DNA from 2 places in the Moritella sp. 24 genome. Region 2 is predicted to be linked to the other one. Evidence: riboswitches for the same ligand, from Rfam matches in the RefSeq annotation. Region 2 holds a riboswitch; the other holds the start of a gene.
What was found. Region 2 has a riboswitch for thiamine pyrophosphate ahead of thiB (thiamine ABC transporter substrate binding subunit). Riboswitches for the same ligand answer to the same signal wherever they lie in the genome.

Region 1 (3,825 bases), 1.2 Mb from region 2:
AATTTTAGATGCCATGCCATAACCCAGCCAAAGCATCAGAACGGGAGCTATCGCGAATACAGGAATAGCCTGACTGGCAATCAGTATCGGTAATAACCAGTGCTTGATGGGTTTGAAAAGCAACATTTGTAGCGCAAAAAACAGTCCCATGAATAAACCGAGTAATAAGCCAAATACAATTTCTTGGGCGGTTACTAACGTGTGCTTAAGTAATACCTCATGGCGTTCGATTAACCGTTCAAAAACAGACAAAGGCGTCGGTAAGATGAAGGAGGGCATATCAAAAACCACAACAATACCTTGCCATAATCCAATAATCACAAATGCGCTAATCAAGATGCGAAGAAGGGGGGATAATCCAATGGATAATTTATTCTTTTTTGTGGTTTGCTGCTGCAAGGTATGTGATGGGGTTATGGTGTCACTCATGATCAGCCTCATATTCTTGTGCTAAGCAAGTCATTATGCGCTGTTGTAGTTGTGCACATTCAGCATCAAATGGACGTGGTGTTGCAGAAGTTGGCACTTGTAACTGTGCTGTGCTTGCTGGAGCCCCCTGCATAATATAAATTTGGTGGGCTAAGCGGATCGCTTCTTGTGGTTCGTGAGTGATGAGCACAACGGTCTTATCTTTTAATAATTCGCAGGCAAGATCTTGTAATCGATAACGAGTGACGGCGTCTAATGCAGAGAAAGGTTCGTCCATTAATACCACGGGTTTGTCTTGCATTAATGTCCTTGCGAGTGCCACTCGCTGACGCATCCCACCCGAGAGTTGCTGAGGTAAACTGTCCGCATTATCAGCAAGACCGACTTTACTGAGTAAGTCGAGCGCTTTTTTTGTGTCACCTGCTGATGCCTCATCTCCGAATTTACTGCTAAGCTTGACGTTTTCGAGTACGGATAGCCAAGGTAATAGCAAGTCCTGCTGTGCCATGTAGGCTATATGCTGGGTCAAATCGAGCTGGGGTGATGGCTTTGATTTGGATTTCAAATCTGAGTCAATTGTTAGCGCTGAATAAACAGATATATCACCCGACCATTCCGTTTTTTGATTTAACAGTCCTGCCAAATGGCGTAGTAACGTTGTTTTACCACAACCGCTGCGCCCTAAAATGCAGGTCCATTGCCCTGCAAGCATTGTTATATTCAGCCCTTGTAATACAGGTGCTGTACTATCGCTGTATCGTAGGCGGCCATTACTAATTGAGATGTTCATGGCTTGGGTATGACTGATAGGGTCATTTTCGACCTGTATCGCTTTTGATGCGAGGTTAGACATTTTTGTGACCAGCGAAGAAGTGATGAACGGGACCATGACCGCTGCCTATCTCTAATTCATCGGCATGGGCGATAGCCTTAGAGATGTATTGTTTACCGAGTTTTACGGCTTGAAGTAGTTCATGTCCTTGCGCTAAATAAGAGGCTATTGCAGAAGAAAGCGTACAGCCAGTACCGTGCGTGTTGTTGGTATTGATGCGTTTTGCTGTTAACTGTTCGACATGATGAGGAAAGATAAGTAGATCGTTACTGTTTGTATCTTGTTCTAAGTGACCGCCTTTAAGTAGCACAGATTTGACATCAAGCTGGCATAACGCACTGATCATGTTTTGCATTTGGTGCTCATCAGTCGGAATATCAGAGCCAATCAATGCTGCCCCTTCAGGTAGATTCGGGGTGATTAAATCGGCAAGTGGGAATAGTTCTGACTTGAGTGTGCTGATCGCTGACTCTTTAAGTAAAAGGTCACCGCTGGTAGCTACCATTACGGGGTCGACGACTAAGAATTCAGGGTTATATTGCTTGATTTTATCAGCCACGACTTTGATTATTTCGCTGTCAGCTAACATGCCTACTTTAACGGCCACAATATTTAGATCGCTAAATACGGCATCAAGTTGTTTTTCGATATGTTCAAGTGGGATAGGGAAGATTGCGGAAACGCCGAGGGTATTTTGTGCGGTAATCGCGGTTATTACTGAACAAGCGTAGCTACCTGTTGCTGACATGGCTTTGATATCAGCTTGGATACCAGCACCACCACCACTATCAGAACCTGCAATCGTTAGTACGATAGGGGTCGATTGGTTTTGTGTTTTTGAGAGACTGTTTTCTGATGAAAAATCAGTTGATGTGTTTGTGATAGCCTTTAGCATAAATATCCCTAGAGCAGACGCACAGGAACTTTATCTAGCTAAGGATTTAGAGACGTAGAAAGTCAAATCATGAGAAGCGAGACTGATAGTTCCCTACGTCAGTGTTAACTGAATCAGGTTCAACGGGTCTCGCAATTTGCGATCTCAGCCTTTAGGCCCCCCGACTATGTAAGTGGTAATAGTAACAAGTTTTGCTAAAAGCGCAATAGACGCTCAAAAATTTCAATATTGGCGAAAATTAGCTTATTTACAATTAAGTACGCTATATGCTTTAGTAAAACCTTTTAGATCCATCTCTGATGTTTCCCAGCCTTTATGCCATTTCATTGCGAATGTTATTTTGTTATCAGATTTCATTGCACTAATTAATGTTTTGTATTCTTTGCCATAGGTTGAAATGAGGTAGTTGCGGCTTCGGCTAATGATTTCGATACTTGTGCCTGTCGAATATTGTGCATTGGTAAAGCTAATTATCTCTCCATTTTCACGTTTTACTTTGACTTGTGCTGGAAAAGTAAAGCTATCAAACCCTGCATATTCGTTATACGGTGCGCTAATCGCAAAGGTTTTACAGCTGATATGGTGATTGTAACCATCATAACGCAGGTGTGTGTATTCTTTTGTTTTATCAAACGGATCTGGCTGTAGATATTCAGCATAAAATTTGCCCGCAATTAAATCTGCTGCCGCGTATGTTTTACCTATGAATAGAAAAGAAAGAATCATAACAGTAATCAAATTTTTCATTAATGCACTCAGTAACTAAATTGATTGGGGTATTACCTTAAGGTAATTTGGGTAGTGTGACGACTATATATGAAAGGTGAGAATACTAATATTTCGTATCGCATTTAATTGTTTAATATGAAATATTTTATGGTTATATTTTAAGACTAATTGATAAGATTCTCTTGATAAGAGAGGTCAGTAATATCCGTATCACTGGCCTCTCGTCTACTATTTAGCGTCTACTATTTTCCTTTTGCTGATACTCCACTTGAGCAGGGGTCCAAAGGGTTTTCATATAATCAATAACAGCATTGATCTCTATTGGACTTAACGTCTCGCCAAAAGCGGGCATCGTCAGGCGTTTTGTTTTGTTAAAGGGATCCCGCCAACCTGTTTTTATCATTCGCTGTAACATGGCATCACTGTGTCGCCAAGTATGACCATCTTGGTTATGGGGTGGCGCTGGTAGTTCACCAAGGCTATTTGGTACTTTCCAACTTAGAGCGCCCTCGGCATTTTGACCATGACAAACACTGCAATTTTGTTGATATACCTTCAAGCCAATATTATGAGGCAAACGTTCAGTGGTATTGTTAGTTGATACTGCGTAACTTTTGGTTGTAAACGCAATGATCATGATAAAAACACTGGTGATTGTGAATGTTTTATTTCCCATCGATAACGTCCCAGTCTTGTGCTTTATCTGCACTTTTCATCAGTTTTCCGTTTTGTGTTCCAGCATAAATGATGCCCGAATCCGTGATGTGTAACGCACTGAACGTTGATTTTAGTACTGATATTTGGGTCCAATTTTGTCCGCCATCCTTAGTCAGAAAAATAGACTTATCTGTTGCCGCATAGATTTGTTTTGGCAGCTGAGGATCATAACTTAGCGCGGTTATTTCGCCTTGTAATTCACCTGCTTGGCTCCAAAGACAAA
Region 2 (3,825 bases):
TCTAATGTTTGCAATAAAATACGGGTGGCTAACGGTACATTAAAAAACAGGTGCGCGAGTAAAATACCGGTTAATCCATAAATGTAATGACCTGCATCGAGACCAACAAAACTAAGCAGTTGGTTTACCCAACCATTTTTACCATGTACAGCCACAATGCCAAAGATCGCGATAATAATTGGCAAGACTAACGACAAGTTAAATAGCTTAATGATGAATTGTTTACCAATAAACTCTCTGCGGGAAAATGCACGTGCAAGAGGGATGGCTAAGCCAATACTCAATACCGTGGATAATGCAGCCTGATAAAAACTAAAGCGGATAACATGCTGAGTGTAAGAATCAGCAAGTACACTGCTAAAGTCTAACTCTGCTTGTGAAAAGTTAAGGAGGGCGGTAAAGCTACCGCCTACAAGAATTAAAATGATGCTGATGGCGAGCAAAGCGCTACACCACCAGTATTTATGTGAATTGGAAATCATATCAATTTGCTAATTACTGAGTAACAGCATTACGCCATTCTTTAACCCAAGATTTGCGTGATTCAGCCACTTCTTCAGGTGTGAATTCAAGGGTTTTTGCTGGGGTGATTAATTTATCGAATTCACTTGGTAGTGCTGCCGCTTGTTTTGCTGGTAGCATCCAGTTACCTGTTGCGATCACATCTTGGAATGCTGGCGTTAGTACAAATGCCATAAATTGATCTGCAAGTTTCGGATTTGCTGCATCTTTCAAACGAGCTACAACTTCTGTTTGTTGGTAGTGACCTTCACTAAACTCTGCTGCTTTATATTTGAATTCTTTCTCTGCAACCATGTGGTAAGCCGGTGATGTGGTATAGCTTAATACCATATCCGCTTCGCCCTTTAAGAACATGCCGTATGCTTGGCTCCAACCTTTTGTGATCGTCACTGTTTTATCTGCAATTTGTTGCCATGCTTGTGGTGCTTTATCACCGTAAACGGCTTTAACCCATAACATGAGCCCTAGACCAGGTGTGCTGGTACGTGGATCTTGATAGATAATGTTGAGATCTTTACGCTCAACCAGTTCAGCCAAACTCGCTGGTGGATTTGCTAGTTTTTCACTGTCGTAGATAAATGCAAAGTGGCCATAATCGAATGGAATAAAGTATTTATTTGTCCATGCATTTGGCAATGATAGTACGCTGGTATCTTGCTGGTGCGGTGCAAGCAGTTTAGTTTTTTCTGCTTCAGCCATTAGGTTGTTGTCTAGACCTAATAATATATCAGCCTTGGTGTACTTACCTTCTAGTTTTACGCGGTTAAGAATACTCACACCATCTTCAAGCGCAACTAAATTAAGTTCGCAATTACACTCCGCCTCAAATGCTGTTTTTACTTTTGGACCCGGTCCCCAATCTGACGCAAATGAATCATAGGTATACACATTTAATACAGGCTTATCGGCTGCGTTAGCCAGTGGTGTTGTTAGTGCGGGTAATAGCAGGGCAGTACAAAGAGTTAATTTTTTGATAGTGTGCTTCACGGTTACTCCTAGAATGTGAAGCATAGAACTTATGACTCAGTTGGTCGAATCTCATTCCTATGCCAGCATTATCTGGTTCAAGTTATTACGGGTGTTATCTCAGCCACGCTGACTCTTCAATGAAAAGTCTGGTAGCACCCCGATGAGTGAGCGCACATTGTATTTTTATTTGTTCTAAAGTGCTAGTTAATTATTAGGGCGAAAATAGCTATGTTGATCGCATTATTACTCTTCAATAGCCCGAGTTAATAAATGATGACTATACTAATAAAAAGAGACGAATTAGTCATAGATTCGAATCATTTATAAACTATAGCAACAAGAGGGATATTGATGTGCTAAAAGCTAACTTGGAACGACGCAGTTATCATCGAATGTTAATCGATTCGCCAGTTCAAATAACCGATGAACAACAAAATGTAACTGCTATCTGCCGTGATTTAAGTGCCAGTGGGATGTCTTTAGATATATCTGATAGTTATTTCTCTTTGAATGACAATGTCAGTATCTTTTTACCTACAGGGGATACGCGAGTACCACCTTTGCAGGCTGAAGCAAAAGTCACGCGCATTGAACACAGTAGCGATGTTTATCAAATAGGTGTCGAATTTATTAATTTCACATAATGAAAATTATTGATATTAGAATACTAAAAAGGCCGATAGTGAATATATCATCTATCGGCCTTTTTGCGATTAACACCAATCGAAATGAAATTGACGGCGTTAATCTAGAGGGAATTAAGCGCTGATTTTAGCCGCGATTAAATCACCCATCTGTGATGTGTTTTGTACTGGTTTAGCATTTGTATCGCTGTGTAGATCGCCAGTCGCATAGCCTTCTTCTAATACAAATGAAACTGCTTGTTCAATTGCTTGTGCAGCTTCTTCTTGTTTTAGAGAATAACGTAGCATCATTGCAGCAGATAAGATCTGAGCAATTGGGTTAGCGATGCCTTTACCTGCGATATCTGGTGCAGAACCGCCCGCTGGTTCGTATAAACCAAAATCAGAATCATTCATACTTGCTGACGGTAGCATGCCCATAGAACCCGTGATCATTGCACATTCATCAGAGATAATATCGCCGAATAAGTTGCCGCACAGTAGCACGTCAAATTGCGATGGGTCTTTGATTAACTGCATTGCAGCATTATCTACATAGATATGTTCTAGTTCAACTTCAGGGTAATCCTGTGCTACTTCAAGTACCACTTTACGCCATAATACTGATGTTGCTAGTACATTTGCTTTATCAACAGATGTTACTTTATTACCGCGTAGTTTTGCTGCTTCAAAGGCGATGCGAGCAATACGATCAACTTCCGCACGGCTATATAACATCGTATCAAAACCTGTTTCATCAGCGCCTTCGCCTTTAGTACCTTTTGGTTGACCAAAGTAGATGCCACCTGTTAACTCACGTACTACAACTACGTCAAAGCCGTTATTTGAGATATCTGCGCGTAGTGGTGAGAATTTCTCTAGGCCTGCGTAAATTTTTGCTGGACGTAGATTACAGAATAATTTGAAGTGACCACGTAATGGTAATAATGCGCCACGTTCAGGTTGTTCTTGTGGTGGAAGTCCTTCCCATTTTGGACCACCGACAGAGCCGAATAAGATCGCATCTGAGTTTTCACACGCTGTTAGTGTGCTTGCTGGTAATGGTGTGCCGTGGTTATCAATCGCAATACCACCAACATCATTAAAGTCATAGGTTAGTTCTAAATTAAACTTACTTTGCACAGCAGCAAGTACTTTAATTGCTTCTGCCATTACTTCTGGACCGATACCATCACCTGGTAATACAGCAATATTGTGTTTTGTTACAGTCATCCTTAGCCGCCTTTTCTATTTATTATTAAATTACTATTATTGATTTTGTTTTTTAAGTTTCTGTTGCTCTACCGCATTTGCGCGATGGATATTATTCATTACGTGAATATAAGCCAGCGCAGAAGATTCAATGATATCTGTCGCTAGACCGATACCGTGGAATTTACGACCTTCATATGTAGCCACTATATCTACTTGACCTAATGCGTCTTTACCTTCACCTTTTGCGGTAATGTGGTAATCAGCGATATCAATATCAAAGCCAGAGATACGGCTTAAACATTTATAAACTGCATCAACAGGACCATTACCAATCGCGGCTTCGGTTGTTGATTGCGTCTCGTCGTTTGTGGCTAATTGCGATTTTAAGCAAATAGTAGCTGTCGCTGTTACGCCTGAACCAGACTGGACGCTGAGATAATCTAATTTAAAGTGTTCTTCATCTTCGTGTAAATTATTAAAGAAAACTAAGGCTTCA

Region 1: linked by a shared signal. The riboswitch ahead of thiD (bifunctional hydroxymethylpyrimidine kinase/phosphomethylpyrimidine kinase) and the one ahead of thiB (thiamine ABC transporter substrate binding subunit) in region 2 are both predicted to bind thiamine pyrophosphate.

Annotation. Positions count from the first base shown of each region.
Region 1 is NZ_CP056123.1:1,841,026-1,844,850, forward strand. It holds gene HWV00_RS08305 (ABC transporter permease) at 1-429, opposite strand, end outside; gene HWV00_RS08310 (ABC transporter ATP-binding protein) at 422-1,282, opposite strand; gene thiD (bifunctional hydroxymethylpyrimidine kinase/phosphomethylpyrimidine kinase) at 1,275-2,156, opposite strand; TPP riboswitch at 2,230-2,329, opposite strand; gene HWV00_RS08320 (hypothetical protein) at 2,400-2,903, opposite strand; gene HWV00_RS08325 (cytochrome c) at 3,118-3,561, opposite strand; gene HWV00_RS08330 (hypothetical protein) at 3,551-3,825, opposite strand, start outside.
Region 2 is NZ_CP056123.1:653,848-657,672, forward strand. It holds gene thiP (thiamine/thiamine pyrophosphate ABC transporter permease) at 1-482, opposite strand, end outside; gene thiB (thiamine ABC transporter substrate binding subunit) at 496-1,509, opposite strand; TPP riboswitch at 1,548-1,661, opposite strand; gene HWV00_RS03060 (PilZ domain-containing protein) at 1,845-2,135, shown strand; gene leuB (3-isopropylmalate dehydrogenase) at 2,250-3,347, opposite strand; gene leuA (2-isopropylmalate synthase) at 3,384-3,825, opposite strand, start outside.